Regions from separate parts of the Streptosporangium sp. NPDC000239 genome, predicted to be linked through region 1. Evidence: riboswitches for the same ligand, from Rfam matches in the RefSeq annotation. Region 1 holds a riboswitch; the other holds the start of a gene.
The links. A riboswitch is a leader RNA that binds a small molecule or an ion and turns the genes downstream of it on or off. The one in region 1 is predicted to bind glycine.

Region 1 (4,018 bases):
CGAGGCAGCGTGACCACGACTCCTCGGCCGGGCGCGAGTGCGCGAACCCGCCCGCCGCCTCAAGGCTGATGAAGCCGTGCAGCATGCTGCGCAGCAGCCGTACCGCGTCGGTCAGGTCGGGCTCCCCGAGGGCGTAGGCGCGCAACATGCCGTAGGTCAGCTCGATCGCGCGCCGCGGCCCGCGCGCCGCGGCCAGGAGCTCGGGGTCGATCTCCGTGGGGATCTGCGTCGCCATGTAGCGGCCCGGGTGTTCGCGGGCGTAGTCCCGGTAGGCGGTCGCGTACGCGACCAGCGCGTCCCTGCCCGCCAGCCCCGCGGTGGCCTCCGCGATGCGGACGCTCTTCTCGTCGGCCGCCAGCAGGGCGATCCGGCCGCGCAGGTCCTCAAGGCCGCGAACGTGCGCGTAGAGGCTGGCGTCCTTCACCCCGAGCCGTCGTGCCACCGCCGACATGGTCAGCCGGTCGAACCCGACCTCGTCGGCCAGTTCGGCACCGGCGAGCGTCACCCGATCCGTCGTCAACCCGGCCCGCGCCATACGCGCCCCTCTCTCCTAGAACCCCTAGACTGTAACTAATCCCATTAGCTTCTGTCTAATGAGATTAGTTTCACCGGGCGCGCGACAGTACGGCACGGCGGTTCACCGAGGTCAGCGGCGTGGCCGCAGGCGGGAGGAGGGCAGGTCGTGACGGCCGGAGACGAACTCCTGGAAGGCGATCTTGACCTTGATGGCCGGGCGACGCCAGCGCTCCTCACGGCGCTGCGCCCTGGCCAGTTTCCAGGGCCTCGGCCTTCGGGAGCCCGGGGCGAAGAACCAGTGGGCCCAGGGGGAGCCGGGCCGGGCCAGCCGCAGCGCCCCGACGATCAGCAGCAGCGGGACGAACAGACCGACCATGCCCGTCCAGATCTTCCCCTTCAGCAGGGTGACCACGGCGAGCATGAGATTGAGCACGAGGAAGCCGACCGCCAGCCACGTCCCCTGCGGCGTGCCGTCCGGCCGCTCCCAGCCCAGCGGGCGCAGGCCGAGCAGGAGCAGACCGGTGACGGCGATCGCGATGAACACCGCGTCGACCGACGTGCGGCCCTCCTCCTCCCAGTAGACGTCGTGCAGGTGCAGGATCAGCGCGAACTCGTCCAGGATGAGGGCGGCGCCCACCCCGAAGACGGCCGCGGTCAGGGCGTACCACCCCTGGGAAACGCCGGAGACGAGCAGGCCGGAGACCCCGCCGAGCATCGTCAGCACCACGCCGAACACCACATGGTGGATGTGCATGTCGCCGACGCTGACGTTGCCGAACCAGCCGATCTTGGCGCGGATGAGCCGGACGTTGATGCGGGTGAAGACGAAGGCGACGATCAGCGCGACGAAGAAACAGAAGAGCGGTAGCCGTCCTGTTTCCACGATTCGATGTTGGAACAAATCCCCCACTGCACCTTCAGGTTATGCGAGAGCCGTCATGATCACGCCTAACCGGACACTCTGTCCCGACCCGGGGATTTCGCTCGGCCCTCGCCTACGGTTAGGCTGGCCGGGACACCGACGAGCCCGCGCGGGAGAGCGTCCTGACATCCAGGCCAGGACCCCTGAAGGAGCAAGCCCTCCCCGCAAACCTCTCAAGGCAAAGGACCGCGTGGGTAGGTGCCTCTGGAAAGCAGGCCGTACGGCCTCGCCGAAGGTGAAAGTCCGGCAAAAATCGGGCGAAGCTCTCAGGCATCCATGACAGAGGGGGAGGATGCTTCTCATCCGACCCCTGTCTGAGGTGCGAACATGTCCCGACCCACGCCGCTGCGCGGTGTTCACGAGGCCCTCGGCGCGACGCTGACCGACTTCGCGGGCTGGCTGATGCCGCTGCGCTACGGAAGCGAGTCCGCCGAGCACAACGCGGTCCGCCAGGCGGCCGGCCTGTTCGACCTCTCCCACATGGGAGAGATCTTCGTGACGGGCCCGCAGGCAGGCGAGGCCCTCGACTACGCGCTCGTCGGTCACATCTCCGCCCTTGAGCCGGGACGCGCCCGCTACACGATGATCGTCGATCCCCAGGGCGGCGTGCTCGACGACCTGATCGTCTACCGCCTGGCCGACCAGGAGTTCATGGTCGTCGCCAACGCCTCCAACTACCCCCGGGTCGCCGCCGAGCTGACCGAGCGCGCCGGGGCCTTCGAGGCCGCGGTCGAGGACCGCTCCGAGCAGTACGCGCTGGTCGCGGTACAGGGGCCGCGCTCCCGCGAGATCCTGGGCGGGCTCACCGACGCCGACCTCGACGGCCTGAAGTACTACGCGGGCCTTCCCGCGACCGTCGCCGGGCTCTCCGCCCTCGTCGCCCGCACCGGCTACACCGGCGAGGACGGCTTCGAGCTGTTCGTCGCCGCCGACGACGCCGAGCCGCTGTGGGCCGCGCTCACCAAGGCGGGCGAGCCGTACGGCCTGCTGCCCGCCGGGCTTTCGGCGCGTGACACCCTCCGTCTTGAGGCGGGGATGCCGCTGTACGGCAACGAGCTCTCCGCTGATCTCACCCCGTTCGACGCGGGGCTCGGCCGTGTGGTGAGGTTTGACAAACCAGGCGACTTCGTCGGCAGGGCCGCCCTTGAGCCGCTCAAGGACGTCCCCCCGGCCCGCCGCCTGGTGGGACTGATCGCGACCGGCCGCAGGGTGCCCCGCCACGGGTATCCGGTGGTCTCCGGCGACGGCGTCGTCGTCGGAGAGGTGACCAGCGGAGCGCCTTCCCAGACCCTGGGCAGGCCGATCGCCATGGCCTACGTGGACAACGGAACGTCCGCTGGACTGGCCGTGGACATCCGGGGCAGTCACGAGCCGGTCGAGGTCGTTGAGCTGCCTTTCTACAGGAGGAAAAAGTGAGTGACATTCCCGAGGAGCTGCACTACACCAAGGAGCACGAGTGGATCTCGGGCATAGACGACGGCCTGACCCTGACCGTCGGCATCACCGCCTACGCCGCCAACGCCCTCGGTGACGTGGTCTTCGTCCAGTTGCCCGAGGCCGGTTCCTCGCTCACCGCGGGTGAGGCGGTCGGCGAGGTCGAGTCGACCAAGTCGGTGAGCGACATCTTCGCGCCGGTCGGCGGTGAGGTCGTCGAGGTCAACGAGGCCGTCGTCGACGACCCCTCGCTGGTCAACAGTGACCCCTATGGCGACGGCTGGCTGTTCCGCGTCCGGCTTGAGGGTGACCCGGAGGACCTGCTGTCCCCCGAGGAGTACACGGCACTCACTTCGGGCGAATCCTGAAATATCTAATCTTGCGTCGTGATCACGCGCGTCCACCGGCGCGCGTGATCACGACCGCGGGACAGCGCAAAGGCAGGGCAGATCAATGGCGATCAGCGTCTTCGACCTCTTCAAGATCGGTATCGGCCCGTCCAGCTCGCACACCGGCGGCCCGATGGCCGCCGCCCACAGGTTCGCCAGAGGGCTCGACCACGACGGCCTGCTCGACAAGACCACCCGGGTCGAGGTCATCCTCTACGGCTCACTCGGCCTGACCGGCAAGGGCCACGGCAGCGACAAGGCCGTCCTTCTCGGCCTGACCGGCGACAAACCCGAACTCGTCGACGTCGACACCGTCGACGAACGGCTGGCCGCCATGCGCGCCTCGGGAACGATCCGGTTGTACGGCTCCCGCGAGATCCCGTTCGTGGTCGGTGAGCATCTCGTCTTCGAACGCAAGATCTCCCTGCCGCACCACCCGAACGGCATGCGGTTCACCGCCTTCGGGGAGACCGGCGACGTCCTGCGGGAGAAGGTCTACTACTCGGTCGGCGGCGGCTTCGTGGTCGACGAGAACGCCACCGGCGCCGACCGCATCAAACCGGACGACACCGTCCTGCCGTACCCCTTCACCACGGCGGCCGAACTGCTCGGCCACTGCACGGAGACGGGTCTTTCCGTCTCGGGGCTGATGCTGGAGAACGAGAAGGCCTTCGGCCTGTCCGAGCGGGAGATCCGCGACCGGCTGCTGAACCTGTGGCGCGTCATGAGCGAGTGCGTCGGGCGCGGCATCGCCAAG
Region 2 (4,018 bases), on a different contig from region 1:
GGTCTCCTTGGTGATCTGGCGCAGGTCCACGATGCACTCGTGGGCGACCAGGCCGCCCCGGCCGGTGTAGAGGACGGGGTAGTACGGGGCGAGCCTGCGGGCCAGGTAGTTGGCCGACAGGATGGCCTGCTCGGTGGCCGCCTTGAGCCCGTCTGCGCCCATCATCCTGACGTAGGCCCAGGAGATGGGCAGGATGCCCGCCGAACCGTACGGCGCGGCGGAGACGGGACCGACCGGCGAGTCGTCGCGCAGCGGGTGACCGGGCAGGTAGCCGGCGAGGTGGGCGCGGACCGCGACGGGGCCGACGCCGGGGCCGCCGCCGCCGTGCGGGATGCAGAAGGTCTTGTGCAGGTTCAGGTGGGAGACGTCCGCCCCGAACTCGCCCGGCTTGGCCAGGCCGACCAGGGCGTTGAGGTTGGCGCCGTCGACGTAGACCTGGCCGCCCGCCTCGTGCACCCGCTCGCAGATCTGGGTGATGGTCTCCTCGTAGACGCCGTGCGTCGAGGGGTAGGTCACCATGATCGCGGCGAGCCGGTCGCGGTGCTTGCCGAGCTTGGCGTCGAGGTCGGCGAGGTCCACGTTGCCGTTGTCGTCGCAGGCGACCACGACGACCCGCATACCGGCCATGACCGCGCTGGCGGCGTTGGTGCCGTGCGCGGAGGAGGGGATCAGGCAGACGTCGCGATGGGCCTCGCCGCGGGCGTGGTGGTAGGCGCGGATCGCCAGCAGCCCGGCGAACTCACCCTGGGAGCCCGCGTTCGGCTGGATGGAGACCGCGTCGTAGCCGGTGACCTCGGCCAGCCAGCCCTCAAGCTCCCGCACCAGCTCCGTGTAGCCCTCGGCCTGCTCCGCGGGGGCGTAGGGGTGCAGCCCGGCGAACTCGGGCCAGGTGATCGGCTCCATCTCGGTGGTCGCGTTGAGCTTCATGGTGCACGAGCCGAGGGGGATCATCGACCGGTCGAGCGCGACGTCCTTGTCCTGGAGCCTGCGCAGGTAGCGCAGCATGGCCGTCTCCGACCTGTGGCTGTGGAAGACCGGGTGGGTCAGGTAGTCGCCGGTGCGCGCCAGCCCCTCGGGCAGCGCGTCGTGCGCCGCGGCGTCCAGGTCGGTCAGTACGGCGCCGCTGACCTCGAAGGCGGCCAGGACCTGCTCCAGGTGGAGCTGCTCGGTCCGCTCGTCGCAGGTGACACCGACGTGGTCGGCGTCGACCAGGCGCAGGTTGACGCCGTTGTCGCGGGCCGCGGCCACGATCCGGGCGGCGCGGCCGGGCACCCGGGCGAGCACGGTGTCGAAGAAGGCGTCGTGGACGACCTCGACGCCTCCGTGGCGCAGGCCCGCGGCCAGCACGACGGCGTGCCGGTGGACGCGCCTGGCGATCCTGCGAAGGCCCTCGGGGCCGTGGTAGACGGCGTACATGCCCGCGATGACCGCGAGCAGCACCTGCGCGGTGCAGATGTTGCTGGTCGCCTTCTCCCTGCGGATGTGCTGCTCACGGGTCTGCAGCGCCAGGCGGTAGGCGGGGCGGCCGTCGGCGGCCTGGGAGACGCCGACCAGGCGGCCGGGCATCTGCCGCTGCAGGCCGTCGCGGACGGCCATGTAGGCGGCGTGCGGGCCGCCGAAGCCCAGCGGGACGCCGAAGCGCTGCGAGGAGCCGATCGCGATGTCGGCGCCGAGCTCGCCGGGGGCGGCCAGCAGGGTCAGGGCCAGCAGGTCGGCGGCGGCCACCACCTGGGCGCCGCGCGCGTGGGCGGCCTCGGCGACGGCGCGGAAGTCCCTGATCTCGCCGTCGGCCCCGGGGTACTGCACGAGCACGCCGAAACAGTCGGGAAGGGCCTCGGTGAAGTCGCTCTCGACCAGCTCGATGCCGAGCGGCTCGGCCCTGGTGCGCAGCACGGCCTTGGTCTGCGGCAGCGAGCCGGCGTCGACGACGAACACGTTCGAGGAGCCGCGCACCGCCCTGCGGGCCAGCGTCATCGCCTCGGCGGCGGCGGTGGCCTCGTCCAGCAGGGAGGCGCCCGCCACGTCGAGACCGGTCAGGTCGGAGACGACCGTCTGGAAGTTGAGCAGGGCCTCAAGGCGCCCCTGGGAGATCTCGGGCTGGTAGGGCGTGTAGGCGGTGTACCAGCCGGGGTTCTCCAGGAGGTTGCGGCGGATGACCGCCGGGGTGATCGTGTCGTGGTAGCCCAGGCCGATCATCGAGGTGAGCACGGTGTTACGCCCGGCGAGGGCGCGCAGCTCGGCGATGGCCTCCGTCTCGCTCGCGGCGGGCGGGAGGTTGAGCCTGTCCTTCGCCCTGATGGCCTCGGGGACGGCCACCGCGACCAGGTCGGCGGTCGAGGCGAATCCGACCGCCTCGAGCATGCGGGTCTGGTCGGCGTCCGCGGGCCCGATGTGACGGGTGGCGAACGGCGGGGGGGTCAGCTCGCTGAGCGGTGACAGGTCGGTCATGGGAAGCCTCCCGAGACGTTGGAGACCGGCGCTGGGCGCGGGCGTATGCCGGATCTCCCCCTCTGTCATCGCGACCTGAGAGTTTCACCTTCCGGTGCGTGGAAGGCTTTCCCCGTCGGTGAGACGCGCCTGGCGGGCGTGCCTGCTTTCCAGAGTCGCCTCGCCCACGCGGTACCGGGTGCCTGAGAGATTCCGGGGAGGTTGCTCCTTCGGCGCCCCGATCATGCCGGGGTCTCTCCCGCGCAGAGTCAGCAGCGAGACAACCTTACCCGGTGCGGCGAGCCCGGCGACGACGGGCCAGCTCATCCGCGTGGTGATCGCCTAAAGGGCTCTGGCCGGACTCCGCGCGCTCTCCGGGCAGGTCGGCCAGGGAGCCCTCCACCTCCTGCCAGACGCGGCCGAGGGCTATGCCGAAGACACCCTGCCCTCCCTGGAGCAGGTCGATGACCTCGTCGGGTGAGGTGCACTCGTACACGCTCACCCCGTCGCTCATGAGGGTGATCTGGGCCAGGTCGTTGACGCCGCGGTCGCGCAGGTGCTGGACGGCGATGCGGATCTGCTGGAGGGACACACCCGTGTCGAGCAGCCGTTTGACGACCTTGAGCACCAGGATGTCGCGGAAGCCGTACAGGCGCTGGGAACCCGAACCGTGAGCGGCCCTGACCGTGGGCTCGACCAGACCGGTGCGCGCCCAGTAGTCCAGCTGCCGATAGGTGATGTCGGCCGCGGCACAGGCGGTGGGACCGCGGTATCCGATGTCGGCGGGCAGTTTCACCGGCTGCCCGTCGAACAGCAGGCCCTCTTCGCCCGCACGCTGACGTGCCTCCCCGCGCCGTTCCGGGTCATCCTGGTCGGCGTTTCTACCCTCGCCGCTGCTGACCGCCACGCGGACCTCCGGCTTTCTCTCATCCCGCGGCCTGATCTGGGGGTTTGCGCACAGCCGCGGGTTTCACTTGCACCGTAGGACTGGGGCCAAGATCAGTCAACGACCCTCCCCGGCGCGTCGTGAAGCGTAAATGCACCGAAATACCTACCCCGCGCGACCGAAGTCCTCGGGCGTGATCGTGTCAAGGAACTCCCTGAACTTCTCCACCTCGTCCTCCTGGTCGTCGGGAATGATCACCCCCGCCTCCCTGACGATGTCCTCACTGGCGAAGATACGGGCTCCCGTACGCAACGCCAGGGCTATGGAGTCCGAAGGACGGGCGCTCACCTCGACCCCGTTGGAGAACACGAGATCGGCGAAGAAGATCCCATCACGGAGTGCGACGATGTTCACGGTGCTCAGCCGGACGCCGAGCGCGTCGAGCACGTCGCGGAAGAGGTCATGGGTGAGTGGCCGGGGTGGCGGCTCTTCGGCCTGGGCCATCGCGATCGCCGTCGCCTCGGTCATGCCGATCCAGATCGGCAGGTACCGCTCCCCATGTGCCTCCTTCAGCAGGACAATAGGCTGGTTTGAGGGCATCTCAACCCGAACGCCCACGACCTCCATCTGCAACACGGGCTGCTCCGTCTTCGCTGGATTATGACCGGTTTGTTCAACGTAACACTCGTGAGGGGACGAGTGCCT

Region 2: another riboswitch for glycine. It lies ahead of gcvP (aminomethyl-transferring glycine dehydrogenase); the one in region 1 lies ahead of gcvT (glycine cleavage system aminomethyltransferase GcvT).

Annotation. Positions count from the first base shown of each region.
Region 1 is NZ_JBEPEI010000002.1:129,302-133,319, forward strand. It holds gene ABT340_RS06105 (TetR/AcrR family transcriptional regulator) at 1-535, opposite strand, end outside; gene ABT340_RS06110 (hypothetical protein) at 647-1,399, opposite strand; glycine riboswitch at 1,539-1,637, shown strand; glycine riboswitch at 1,640-1,724, shown strand; gene gcvT (glycine cleavage system aminomethyltransferase GcvT) at 1,766-2,854, shown strand; gene gcvH (glycine cleavage system protein GcvH) at 2,851-3,240, shown strand; gene ABT340_RS06125 (L-serine ammonia-lyase) at 3,326-4,018, shown strand, end outside.
Region 2 is NZ_JBEPEI010000008.1:132,281-136,298, forward strand. It holds gene gcvP (aminomethyl-transferring glycine dehydrogenase) at 1-2,448, opposite strand, end outside; glycine riboswitch at 2,608-2,699, opposite strand; gene ABT340_RS21460 (MerR family transcriptional regulator) at 2,714-3,334, opposite strand; gene ABT340_RS21465 (bifunctional nuclease family protein) at 3,479-3,949, opposite strand.